DNA from 3 places in the Allochromatium vinosum DSM 180 genome. Region 1 is predicted to be linked to each of the others. Evidence: predicted binding sites of a transcription regulator. Region 1 holds the regulator's gene; each other region holds the start of a gene.
What was found. Region 1 encodes FNR, which switches genes on or off when oxygen is low (the NO sensors DNR and NnrR bind a similar motif). Its sites were predicted from a motif close to TTGATNTANATCAA; they were not measured.
Positions count from the first base shown of each region.

Region 1 (4,403 bases):
CAGGCCCGGCCCGCGAAAGCTCGCGCCCGAGGAACGGTTGGCCTTGTCGAACGAGGATTTGTAGATGAAGGAAATGCCGAGCGCCTCGGTCAGCTCCTTCAGCGCCCCGGCGGTCTCCTGTGCCAGCGTCTCGCTCTCGATGACACAGGGTCCGGCGATCAGAAACAGCGGCCGGTCGAGACCGACCTCGAAACCGGCCAGCGGCATCATGCGGCGGGTTCTCCGTTGAACTGACGCTGTACCAGGGCCGCGCGCACGAAGCCCTCGAACAGCGGATGCCCATCGCGCGGGGTCGAGGTGAACTCGGGATGGAACTGACAGGCGATGAACCAGGGATGATCCGGGATCTCGATGATCTCGACCAGCCGGTTGTCGAGCGACCAGCCCGAGAAGCGCATCCCGGCATCCTTCAGGGTGTCGAGATAGGCGTTGTTGAACTCATAGCGGTGGCGATGGCGCTCGCGCACCTGCGGCTGACCATAGACCGAGCGCGCCAGACTGCCCGGCTCCAGCCGGCAGTTCTGACCGCCGAGCCGCATGGTGCCGCCCAGATCGTCGCTCTCCGAACGGGTCTCGATCCGCCCCTGCTCATCGCGCCACTGAGTGATGAGCGCGATGACCGGATGCGGGGTCTGGCGGTCGAACTCGGTGCTGTGCGCGCCCTCCAGATCCGCCATGTGACGCGCATATTCGATCACCGCCACCTGCATCCCGAGACAGATGCCGAGATAGGGCACGCGCTGCTCGCGCGCATAGCGCACGGCCATGACCTTGCCTTCGACCCCGCGCTCGCCGAATCCACCCGGCACCAGGATGGCATCGAGCCCGTCGAGACAGTCGGTGCCCTCGCGCTCGATGACCTCGGAGTCGACATAGACGATCTCGACCTTGGTGTTGGTGTGCACGCCGGCGTGCGCGAGCGCCTCCGACAGCGACTTATAGGCCTCGGTCAGGTTCATGTACTTACCGACCATGCCGATGCGTACCGACTGCTCGGGATGATCGAAGCCGTCCATCACCCGATCCCATTCGGCGAGATCCGCCTCCGGCACATCGAGATGGAACTGGCGCACCACCAGCTCGTCGAGGCTCTGAGCATGGAGCAGGCGCGGGATGCGGTAGATGTTGTCGGCGTCGATGGCCGAGATGACCGCCTTCTCCGACACATTGGTGAAGAGCGCGATCTTGCGCCGCTCCTCGTCCGGCAGCAGCTTCTCGGCGCGGCACAGCAGGATGTCGGGTTGGATGCCGATGGAGCGCAGCTCCTTGACCGAGTGCTGGGTCGGCTTGGTCTTGATCTCGCCGGCGGTGCGGATGTGCGGCACCAGGGTCAGATGCATGAACAGCGAGTTCTCCGGCCCCTCCTCCACCCGCATCTGACGGATGGCCTCCAGGAACGGCAGCGACTCGATGTCGCCCACGGTGCCGCCGATCTCGACCATGGCGATGTCGGCACCCTCGGCGCCGAGCCGGATGCTGGCCTTGATCTCGTCGGTGATGTGCGGGATGACCTGCACCGTGCGCCCGAGATAGTCGCCCCGGCGCTCCTTGCGGATCACGCTCTCGTAGATCTGGCCGGTGGTGAAGTTGTTGTTACGCCCCATGCGTGTACGCAGGAAGCGTTCGTAGTGGCCCAGATCCAGGTCGGTCTCGGCGCCGTCGTCGGTGACATAGACCTCGCCGTGCTGGAAGGGGCTCATGGTGCCCGGATCGACGTTGATGTAGGGATCGAGCTTGATCATGGTGACGCGCAGACCGCGCGCCTCCAGCAACGCCGCCAGCGAGGCCGATGCAATGCCTTTGCCCAGCGATGAAACCACACCGCCGGTGATGAAGATGAACTTTGTCATAGTGAATGGGAGCCGAGGGAGGGTCGAGGGAGTCGGGAATCGTGACTCGGATGCCTGGACAAACTACCAAAATCGCCGCACCGGCTCAATCCGATCCTGCATGGCGTGGTTTGTTGCAGGCGCCTCGGACGCTTTGGCGGAGTCGCGCATCCGGAACGACCTGAAACCAAAAGTGTAAGAAAACATAAGCACTTGAGTTTCAGAGGGGAACGGGTTAAAAAACGCCGGCACTTGATCTAGATCAAAAACAAAATCATATAGCCCCAACATCGGGCCATGATGAGGAATGAGGGCGGAAGTCTTGAATCAGAGTACAGTGATCTCGATCGAATCCATCCGCGTGGCGTGCCGCCACTGCACCCTCTCCTCGCTCTGCCTGCCCATGGGACTGACGCCCGAGGACGTCGAACGTCTCGACGACATCGTCAAGCGCGCACGGCCACTGCATCGCGGTGACATCCTGTTTCGCGAGGGCGACCGTTTCCGCTCGCTGTTCGTCGTCAAGACCGGCTCGCTCAAGACCTTCGCCCCGAGCAGCGAGGGTGGAGAACAGGTGCTCAGCTTCCATCTGCCCGGTGAGATCCTCGGCTTGGACGCCATCGACAAGGGCGAGCACGCCTGCTCGGCCAGCGCCCTGGAGACCTCGGCCATCTGCGAGATCCCCTTCGGGCGGCTGGAGGAGCTGACCGCGATCATCCCCAGCCTCCAGCACCAGATGTACCGGCTGCTCAGCAAGGAGATCGGCCAGGACACCGACATGCTGCTCCTGCTCGGCAAGAAGAACGCCGAGGAGCGGCTCGCCGCCTTTCTGCTCAGCTTCTCGCAGCGCCTGCACAAACGCGGACTCTCGGCGACTGACTTTCACCTGAGCATGTCCAGGCACGAAATCGGCAACTATCTGGGGCTGGCCGTCGAGACCGTCAGCCGTCTCTTCACCCGTTTCCAGGACGACGGCCTGGTGCGCGTCGAGCGCAAGCACATCGAACTGCTCGATCTCCAGGGACTCGAAGAGATCCTCGGCGGTGTCGGCCCAGGACGACGCCAGCCCCAACGTCAACATCACACCTGATCAATCCGTCCCGCCGAGCCAGACACAACCGCCGCTCGCCTTCCAGATCGCGTCCAGCCGCACGCGATGCGCCTCCAGCTCAGTCTGGGTCGCCCGCACCACCCGCAGGCGCGGGCGTTCGGGGTCGAGGCGACCGCGATGCACCGGACCCTCGCCCACGCCCGAGCCGTTCATTCCCTCGCCACCGAGATACAGCGAGACCTGCCCGCCGGTCATCGCCAGATAGACATCGGCCAGGATCTCGGCGTCGAGCAGCGCTCCGTGCAGCGTGCGGTGCGAGTTGTCGATCGCATAGCGCTTGCAGAGCGCGTCGAGTCCGTTGCGCTGGCCCGGATGGAGCTTGCGCGCCATCAGCAGGCTGTCGGTCACGGTGCAGAGATCGGCGATGCGCGGAGCCTCGGCGCCGCGCCACAGGCCGAACTCGTGATCGAGGAAGCCGACGTCGAAGGCGGCGTTGTGGATGATGAGTTCAGCGCCGCGCAGATATTCGACCAGCCGCTCGGCACGCTCGGCGAAGCGCGGCTTGTCGGCGAGGAAGGCGTTGCTGATGCCGTGCACGGCCTCGGCCTCGGCGTCGATCTGGCGCTCGGGGTTGAGATATTCGTGGAAGTTGCGTCCGGTCGGGCGGCGGTCGACCAGCTCGACGCAGCCGATCTCGATGATCCGGTGGCCCTCGCGCGGCTCAAGACCCGTGGTTTCGGTATCCAGGACGATCTGACGCATCGTCAGCGTCCTCCTGTGGTTGGAACGCCCAGATTGGCGAGCCAGTCGGCGCGCTCGTTCTCGGCGTGCCCGGCGTGGCCCTTGACCCAGCGCCAGCTCACCTCGTGCTGGCCGAGCGCCCGGTCCAGACGCTCCCAGAGATCGCGGTTCTTGACCGGCTGACGATCGGCGGTGCGCCAGCCGTTGCGCTTCCAGCGCGGCATCCATTCGCCCACTCCGCGCTTGACGTATTGCGAGTCGGTGGTGATCCGGATCGGGGTCGGGCGCTTGAGCGCTTCGAGCGCCATGATCACGGCCATCAGCTCCATGCGGTTGTTGGTGGTCTCGCGCTCACCGCCGTGCAGTTCCTTCTCGACCTCGCCCCAGCGCAGCAGCACGCCCCAGCCGCCTGGGCCGGGGTTGCCCTTGCAGGCGCCGTCGGTGAAGGCTTCGACACAGTCAGACATGCCCGGTTCCTCGGGTGGTGGGACGCACGGCGCCGCCCGGCAGCAGAGCGTGGCGGCTGGTGCGATAGGGTTTGAGCGGGGTCAGGGTCGCCACGCGCTTGACGGCGCGAATGACATAGAGGCCGCCGAACAGCGGCCAGAACCGGCGACCGAGCGATTCGATGGTCGCACAGCGCGCCCCCGCAGGCGAGACGATGGGCGGACAGAAGAGCGCCCGCTCGCACACCTCGATTTCGAAGCCCAGCTCGTTCAGCCAGTGTTCGACCTGGACGGCGAGCCGCCAGCGTCCGTTCCAGGGCGCACGCCGACAGGCCG
Region 1 covers NC_013851.1:448,566-452,968, reverse strand. Annotated here, with positions in the region: gene kdsA (3-deoxy-8-phosphooctulonate synthase) at 1-210, opposite strand, end outside; gene ALVIN_RS01935 (CTP synthase) at 207-1,850, opposite strand; gene fnr (fumarate/nitrate reduction transcriptional regulator Fnr) at 2,152-2,919, shown strand; gene dnaQ (DNA polymerase III subunit epsilon) at 2,920-3,642, opposite strand; gene rnhA (ribonuclease HI) at 3,645-4,088, opposite strand; gene ALVIN_RS01910 (class I SAM-dependent methyltransferase) at 4,081-4,403, opposite strand, start outside.

Region 2 (4,403 bases), 1.2 Mb from region 1:
GCCTCAATTGCGCGCTACGGACCTCGGTGCTCTTCTCCGGCCTGCAGGAAGCGGACTTCGAACACATCCATGAGCCGATCGATCAGTTCACGCTCAAGCCGGGCGCGCATCTCTATCTGGCGGGCGACACAGGCGAGTACCTGTTCACCATCCGTTCCGGGATGCTGAAGCTGGTTCAATATCTGCCGGACGGCAGCCAGCGCATCGTTCGCGTCGCCCGCTCCACCGATGTGCTGGGTCTGGAGTCACTGCTCGACGATCGCTATCAGCACGACGCCATCGCGCTGCATCCCACTGAGGTCTGTCGTTTCCCGGCGCGTCTGGTGCGCGAACTCGGGCGCGTCAACCCGACCCTGCACCACGAGCTCATGGCCCGCTGGCAGCGCGCCCTGACCGAGGCCGATGCCTGGCTGACCGAACTCTCGACCGGCTCGGCGCGCCAGCGCGTGGCCCGACTGCTGCTGCGTCTGGTGCGCGACCGCGAGACCAGCGAGTGCCCGCTCTTCAGCCGTGAGGACATGGGCGCCATGCTCGGCGTCACCACCGAGACGGCCAGCCGCACCATCGCCGAGTTCAAGCGTCAGGGGCTGCTGGTGGAGACGGCGCCCAATCTCTTCCTGCTCGACATCCCCAATCTGCGACGGCTGGCGGAGGATTGAGGCGAGGCGTGCTCGCCGGTCCGCTGAGTTTGACTAATTTCAATGCGTTGCGCCTGATCTCAAGGTTACGCTTGCGCCATTCCGTCGCCCATGGCCAGGATCTCCACGCCCGATGAAAACATCACTCTCATTCGCCGAATATCCCATCTACTCACTGGAGATCGGGCGCGAGGAGACGCCATTCGATTCGGTCGAGGCCATCTGCGGCTATTTCCGCGCCTGCATCGAGTCGCATCGTAGCGCGGTCTTCATCGCCGAGTTCGACCACTACGCTCATACCCAGTCACTGCCCGAAGGACACATCGGCGAGGGCATCCGCGCGGCCAGGAATCTGGTGTTCTGCTTCGGCATCTCGCTGCCAAAGCCCGAACTGCTGGCCTGCCGACCGCGTTCGATCGGGATCGCCGAGACGGATCAGGGGTTTCTGATCACCTTCATGGAAACGCCCATGCCGGTGGCCAACGCCGTCATGGAGGACTGGGCCATGGGTTTGTGCAAGAGCCAGTGCGAAGCGGCCTGAGCGCGACGCGATATCCTCCATCCATCAACTTCGGAAACCAGTATGCGCATCGCCGTCACCAGTCAGAATTTCCGCACCATCACCGGACATGCCGGTAAGACCCGGCGCTTTCTCATCCTGGAGGCCGATGGCCAGGGCGAACCGGTCGAGGTCGAGCGCCTGGATCTGCCCGCCGGCTTGTCACTGCACGATCATCACGGCGACGACCATCCGCTGTTCACACTCGGACTCGATGCCATCCTGACCCAGAGCGCCGGCCAGGGGTTCCGGACCCGTCTGGCCCGCCACGGCATCGCCGTCCATGCCACCAGCGCCACGGATCCCATGAGCGCCGCAGCCGATCTCGCCGCCGGTCGAACGCTTGCGACACCGGCTCCGCACGACGACGATCACGCCCACGGACACGGCCATGGCCACGCCTCCAGCACGGAACGCGCTCAGGTTCGACTCCAGGTCGGGTCTCTGAAGTAAATCCGCTCACCCGCCCCCACATCCGCGTAAAGCGGCCCCGTCGAGCGACAACCTGACTCAGATCATTTCCGATAAGCGCGATCCGGTTTAGTCTCTTGCCGCTGGCGCGGCTCGCCGAGGATCTCCCGACCCGGCGAGCCAAGTGCCGAGGTAGCAACCCTCCGTGACACCTGGTCCCGGACTTCAGGAGACTCGCTCATGCTCGACAGTACCATGGTCGAACTCTCGCGATGGCAATTCGCCATCACGGCGATGTACCACTTTCTCTTCGTTCCACTGACGCTCGGACTCTCCTGGATCCTGGTGATCATGGAGAGCGTCTATGTCATGACCGGCCGCGAGATCTACCGGGACATGACCAAGTTCTGGGGCAAGCTCTTCGGCATCAACTTCGCCCTGGGTGTCACCACCGGCCTGACCATGGAGTTTCAGTTCGGGACCAACTGGGCCTATTACAGCCACTACGTCGGCGATGTCTTCGGCGCGCCCCTGGCCATTGAGGGTCTGATGGCCTTCTTCCTGGAGTCGACCTTCATCGGACTGTTCTTCCTTGGCTGGGAGCGGCTCTCCAAGCGCCAGCATCTGACCGTCACCTTCCTGACCGCGCTCGGCTCCAACCTCTCGGCGCTGTGGATCCTGGTCGCCAACGGCTGGATGCAGAATCCGGTCGGCTCGGAGTTCAGCTACGAGACCATGCGCATGGAGATGACCAGCTTCACCGAGCTGCTGCTCAATCCGGTCGCTCAGGTCAAGTTCGTGCACACGGTTGCCGCCGGCTATGTGACCGCCTCCATGTTCGTGCTCGGCATCAGCGCCTGGTACATGCTCAAGGGACGGGATCTGGCCTTCGCCAAGCGATCCTTCTCGGTCGCGGTCGGCTTCGGTCTGGCCTCCATCCTCTCGGTCATCCTGCTCGGCGACGAGTCCGGCTACGAGGTCGGCGACGTACAGAAGGTGAAGCTCGCCGCGATCGAGGCCGAATGGCACACCGAACCGGCCCCCGCCGCCTTCACGATCTACGGCAACCCGAGCAACGAGGACGAGGAAACGCACAACGCGGTCAAGGTGCCCTGGCTGCTGGGACTCATCGCCACCCGTTCGCTCGACACCGAGGTAGCGGGGCTGAAGGATCTGATGCGCGAGCACGAGGTGCGCATCCGCAGCGGCATGATCGCCTATCAGTATCTGGAGCGTCTGCGTGGTGGCGAGGACACGCCCGGCAACCGCGCCGTCTTCGAGGAACACAAGAAAGACCTCGGCTATGGCCTGCTGCTCAAGCGCTATACCGAGAATCCGGCCGAGGCGACCGAGGAGCAGATCCAGCTGGCGGTCAAGGACTCCATCCCCGAAGTCGCTCCCTTGTTCTGGACCTTCAGGATCATGGTCGGGGCTGGGGTCTGGATGCTGGTGCTGCTGGTGCTGGGTTTTTACTTCAACGCCAAGCGCGTCATCGAGGAGAAACGCTGGTTGCTGCGACTTTTTCTCTACAGCATCCCGGCGCCCTGGATCGCGGCCGAGACCGGCTGGTTCGTCGCCGAGTTCGGGCGACAGCCCTGGGCCATCGGCGAGGTGCTGCCGACCTCGATCGCCGTCTCCAGCCTGACGGCCAACGACATCCTCATCAGCCTCTCGGGCTTCATCCTCTTCTATACCCTGCTGTTCATCATCGAGATGTATCTGATGTTCAAGTTCGCGCGCCTGGGGCCGAGTTCGCTGCACACCGGCCGCTATCATCACGAGCGCGACACCGGCCACGCAGGCGGCATGACCCCGGCCACGGCTCCGCAGAAACCGCTCGATTAGGAGGGAGACTCGATCATGATCCTCGACTATGAAACGCTGAAGTTTGTCTGGTGGGTGTTGGTCGGTGTGCTCTTCATCGGCTTCGCCGTCACCGACGGGCTGGACATGGGCGTCGGCGCCCTGCTGCCCTTCCTCGGTCAGAACGACGAGGAGCGGCGCGTCATCATCAACACCGTCGGCCCGCACTGGGACGGCAATCAGGTGTGGCTGATCACGGCCGGCGGGGCCATCTTCGCCGCCTGGCCGCTGGTCTATGCCACGGCCTTCTCGGGCTTCTACTTCGCGATGCTGCTGGCGTTGTTCGCGCTCTTCTTCCGGCCGGTCGGGTTCGATTACCGCAGCAAGATCGCCGATCCGCGCTGGCGCAATGCCTGGGACTGGGGGCTGTTCGTCGGCGGCGCGGTGCCGGCGCTGGTGTTCGGCATCGCCTTCGGCAACCTGCTCCAGGGCGTGCCCTTCCATCTCGACGACCTGCTGCGGCCTTACTACAGCGGCAGCTTCTTCGGGCTGCTCAATCCGTTCGCGCTGCTGGCCGGGCTGATCAGTCTCGGGATGCTGGTCATGCACGGGGCCATCTGGCTGCAACTGCGCACCGCCGAGCCGATCTCGGGTCGGGCCAAGGTGGTCGCGAAGAAGGCGGGACTGGCGACCATCGTCGCCTTCGCGCTGGCCGGGGTATGGCTGACGATCGGCGTGGACGGCTACACGGTGGTCTCGATGCCGGCGCTGGATGCCGTGCCCAATCCGCTGACCAAGGAGGTGGTACGCGACGGTGGCGCCTGGCTGGCCAACTACGCCGCTCACCCCTGGACACTGCTGTTCCCGCTACTCGGCTTCGCGGGCATGGGGCTGGCCGTGCTGGCTTCGATGTCGAACCGGCCCGGCTGGGGGCTGGTCGCCAGCAGTCTGGGGCTGACCGGGATCATCGTCACCGCCGGCGCGGCCATGTT
Region 2 covers NC_013851.1:2,824,654-2,829,056, forward strand. Annotated here, with positions in the region: gene ALVIN_RS12465 (Crp/Fnr family transcriptional regulator) at 1-659, shown strand, start outside; gene ALVIN_RS12470 (DUF6858 family protein) at 772-1,179, shown strand; gene ALVIN_RS12475 (NifB/NifX family molybdenum-iron cluster-binding protein) at 1,222-1,650, shown strand; gene ALVIN_RS12480 (cytochrome ubiquinol oxidase subunit I) at 1,849-3,453, shown strand; gene cydB (cytochrome d ubiquinol oxidase subunit II) at 3,469-4,403, shown strand, end outside.
Region 2: the regulator FNR is predicted to act here: its motif matches at 1,703-1,716, upstream of ALVIN_RS12480 (cytochrome ubiquinol oxidase subunit I).

Region 3 (4,403 bases), 850 kb from region 1:
TTGGCAACCTGGCCTATAGCGTGACCCAAGACGATCTGCGCGAGGCTTTCGGTGCCTACGGCAATGTCGAGAGCGCGAACCTGATCACCGATAAGTTCACCGGTGATTCCAAGGGCTTCGCTTTCGTCGAAATGCCCAGCAATTCCGAGGCCGACGCGGCCATCAAGGGTCTGAACGAGACCCCGCTCAAGGGGCGTCCTCTGCGCGTCAACCAGGCCAAGCCGCGTTCCGATCGTCCGTCGCGTAGCGGCGGCGGTGGCTCGCGCTGGTAACAGCCGGGTCCGGCTCAGGCTGGACGACTGAAAAAGCCGCACTCGCCGGATGGTCTTGGACCGACGGCGGGTGCGGCTTTTTTGCGTCTGATACCTGGCTGGTTTGCAATCGGCGAAACAAGCGTGCGGCGAGTGAATCACGTGATTCACTCGCCTGTTCAGTGCCCTCTATATTCAGGCGGCGGCCATCATCGCCCGCACGTCCGCCTCGACCTCGCCGATCGGCTTGATGTCGAAGTTTTCGATCAGCACCTTGGCGACGTTCGGCGACAGGAAGGCCGGCAGGGTCGGCCCGAGCCGGATGTGCTTCACGCCCAGATGCAAGAGCGCCAGCAGCACGATGATCGCCTTCTGTTCGTACCAGGCGATGTCGTAGGAGATCGGCAGCTCGTTGATGTCGTCGAGTCCGAACGCCTCCTTGAGCTTCAAGGCGATATAGGCCAGCGAATAGGAGTCGTTGCACTGTCCGGCGTCGAGCAGGCGCGGGATGCCGCCGATGTCACCGAGATCGAGCTTGTTGTAGCGATACTTGGCACAGCCGGCGGTGAGGATCACGGCCTCCTTGGGCAGCGCCTTGGCCACATCGGTGTAATAGGAGCGCTGCTTGTGACGCCCGTCGCAGCCGCCCATGACGACGAAGCGCTTGATGGCGCCGGACTTGACGGCGTCGATCACCTTGTCGGCCAGCGCCATCACCTGCGCATGGGCGAAGCCGCCGACGATCTCGCCCTGCTCCAGTTCGGTCGGGGGCGCGCAGGTCTTGGCGCGCTCGATCAGCGGCGAGAAGTCCTTGACCCCACCCTCGGGACGGTCGGCGATGTGCATGGCACCCGGCCAGCCGGCCTGTCCGGTGGTGAAGATCCGATCGCGATAGCTGTCCTTGACCGGGGTGATGCAGTTGGTGGTCATCAGGATCGGGCCGTTGAAGGCCGCGAACTCCTTGTCCTGCTCCCACCAGGCGCCGCCATAGTTGCCGACGAAGTGCGCGTACTTCTTGAACGCCGGATAGTAGTGCGCCGGCAGCATCTCGCTGTGGGTGTAGACGTCGATGCCGGTGCCCTCGGTCTGCTTGAGCAGCTCCTCCATGTCCTTGAGGTCGTGACCCGAGATGAGGATGCCGGGATTGTGGCGCACACCGAGATTGACTGTGGTGATCTCGGGGTGGCCGTAGGTCGTGGTATTGGCCTCGTCGAGCAGCGCCATGGCGGTCACGCCGAACTCGCCGCACTTGAGCACCCAGCCGATCAGCGCTTGGATGTCGGATTCGGTCAGGCTGGCGGCCAGGGCGGAAACCATGAAGTCATAGATCTCGGCCTTCTCGAAACCGAGCACGGCGGCATGATCGGCGTAGGCGGCCATGCCTTTGAGACCATAGACCAGGAGTTCATGCAACGAGCGCACGTCCTCGTTGGTTTGCGACAGCACGCCGACGACCAGCGCCTTGGCCTCGTATTGATCGGGGGTGCCGGTCCAGTTGACGGCATCCAGATCACTGGAATAGCCAATGGTGGCCTTGAGCGCATCGCGGCGGGCGATGATGGCCTGGATTCTCGCTTCCAGGCGCGCATCGTCGAAATTGGCGTTGGTGATGGTCACGAACAGCGCTTCGGCGACGAAACGCCCCACACCCGGATCGGGCGTGCCCTGCCTGGCCGCGTCCTCGGCGACGACCGCCAGTCCCTTGAGCAGATAGACCAGCAGATCCTGCAAATGGGCGGTCTTGGAATGCTTGCCGCAGACACCCTTGGTGGTGCAGCCAAAACCCTTGGATGCTTCTTCGCACTGGAAACAGAACATACTCATGGCAGACTCGCTCTCGCTTCGGATCAACAGGATCGTTCGATGGCGCGAGCATGTCATCTCGCGACATCGGACGACTTGATGTGAGTCAAGCGGCGAGCGCCAGGAGGAGGCAATGCTGCACAGCCCCCCTGGATCGCCAGACGATACGGGGCAAGGGCCAAAGCCTGTCGCAGACTGTCAGAGATGCGCTCCTAACAATTGGATAGCCACCGCTCCAACAGTGGCCGCAGAAAGCGCCCGGTATGGGACCGCTCGTCGCTGGCGATGGTCTCGGGCGTACCGACCGCGACCACCTGCCCGCCCCGGTCGCCCCCCTCCGGCCCCAGATCGATGATCCAGTCGGCGGTCTTGATGACGTCGAGATTGTGCTCGATCACCACCACGGTGTTGCCCTGGTCGCGCAGTCGATGCAGCACTTCGAGCAGATGCTTGACGTCGTGGAAGTGCAGCCCGGTGGTCGGCTCGTCGAGGATGTAGAGGGTGCGCCCGGTGTCGCGCTTGGAGAGTTCGCGGCTGAGCTTGACGCGCTGCGCCTCGCCGCCCGAGAGCGTGGTCGCGCTCTGGCCGAGCTGGACATAGGACAGACCCACGTCCATCAGCGTCTGGAGCTTGCGCGCGATCACCGGCACCGGGGCGAAGAAGTCGAGCGCCTCCTCGACGGTCAGATTCAGCACCTCGTCGATGGATTTGCCTTTGTAGCGGATCTCCAGCGTCTCGCGGTTGTAGCGCCGCCCGCGACAGACCTCGCACTGCACATGCACGTCGGGCAGGAAGTGCATCTCGACCCGGATCACGCCGTCGCCCTTGCACGCCTCGCAACGCCCGCCCTTGACGTTGAAGCTGAAGCGCCCGGCGTCATAGCCGCGCGAGCGTGCCTCGGGGACGGCGGCGAACAGGTCGCGCACCTGGTTGAACAGCCCGGTGTAGGTCGCCGGATTGGAGCGCGGCGTGCGGCCGATGGGACTCTGATCGATGTCGACCACCTTGTCGAACTGCTCCAGTCCCTCGATGGCCGTATGTGGCGCGGGCGTGAGGCTGGCGCCGTTGAAGTGACGCGCGACCACCGGAAACAGGGTGTCGTTGATCAGGGTCGACTTGCCTGAGCCCGAGACGCCGGTGATGCAGCAGAGCGTACCGACGGGGATCGAGACATCGATCGCGCGCAGGTTGTGACCGCTCGCCCCCAGGATGCGCAACTGGCGTGCGGGGTCGTTGGGCGTGCGCCGGGCGGGGATCTCGATGCGCAGCTCGCCGGACAGATAGCGTCCGGTCAATGAGGCCGGGTTGGAGGCGATCTCATCCGCCGTGCCCTGAGCGACAATCTCGCCGCCATGCGCGCCGGCGCCCGGTCCCAGATCCACCACCCAGTCGGCGGTGCGGATCGCCTCCTCGTCGTGCTCGACCACGATCACGGTGTTGCCCAGGTCGCGCAGATGGGTGAGCGTCTTCAGGAGCCGCGCATTGTCGCGCTGGTGCAGTCCGATCGAGGGTTCGTCGAGGATGTACATGACCCCGACCAGCCCGGCCCCGATCTGGCTGGCGAGCCGGATGCGCTGGGCCTCACCGCCCGAGAGCGTCTCAGCGCTGCGTTCGAGCGTCAAATAGTCGAGTCCGACGTCGACCAGGAAGCGCAACCGGGTGGCGATCTCGGTGATGACCGGGGCGCCGATCGCGCCACGCTGGCCCGGCAGTTCCAATGTCTCGAACAGACGCAGCGACTCGCCGACCGGCAGGCCCGAGATCGCCGGCAGGTTGTGCCCGCCGATGAACACATGACGCGCGGCTTCGTTCAGGCGCGTGCCCCGGCAGGCCGGACAGGGTCGCTGCGAGAGATAGCGCGCCAGCTCTTCGCGCACCGTGTTGGACTCGGTCTCGCGATAGCGCCGTTCCATGTTGCGCAGGATGCCCTCGAACACCTGCGGCTTGGGACTGCCCTTGGCGTGCGGCAGCTTGAGCCGGATCTTCTCGTCGCCGCTGCCGTAGAGGACCACGGCGCGCACCGGCTCGGGCAGTTCGATCCAGGGGATCTCGACATCGAAGCCATAATGCTCGCCGAGCGAGCGGATCAGTTGGAAGTAATAGGCGTTGCGCCGATCCCAGCCGCGCACCGCGCCGCCGGCCAGACTCAGTTCCGGATGCATCACCACCTTGCCGGGATCAAAGAAGGGCTCCACGCCCAGCCCGTCGCAGGTCGGACAGGCGCCGGCCGGATTGTTGAACGAGAACAGACGCGGCTCCAGCTCCGGCAGACTGTAGCCGCAGAGCGGACAGGCGAATTTGGACGAAAAGGTCAGCTCGGGACGCTCGGGTTCATCAATCCAGCCGACC
Region 3 covers NC_013851.1:3,128,578-3,132,980, forward strand. Annotated here, with positions in the region: gene ALVIN_RS13825 (RNA recognition motif domain-containing protein) at 1-272, shown strand, start outside; gene hcp (hydroxylamine reductase) at 447-2,075, opposite strand; gene uvrA (excinuclease ABC subunit UvrA) at 2,267-4,403, opposite strand, start outside.
Region 3: the regulator FNR is predicted to act here: its motif matches at 2,151-2,164, upstream of hcp (hydroxylamine reductase).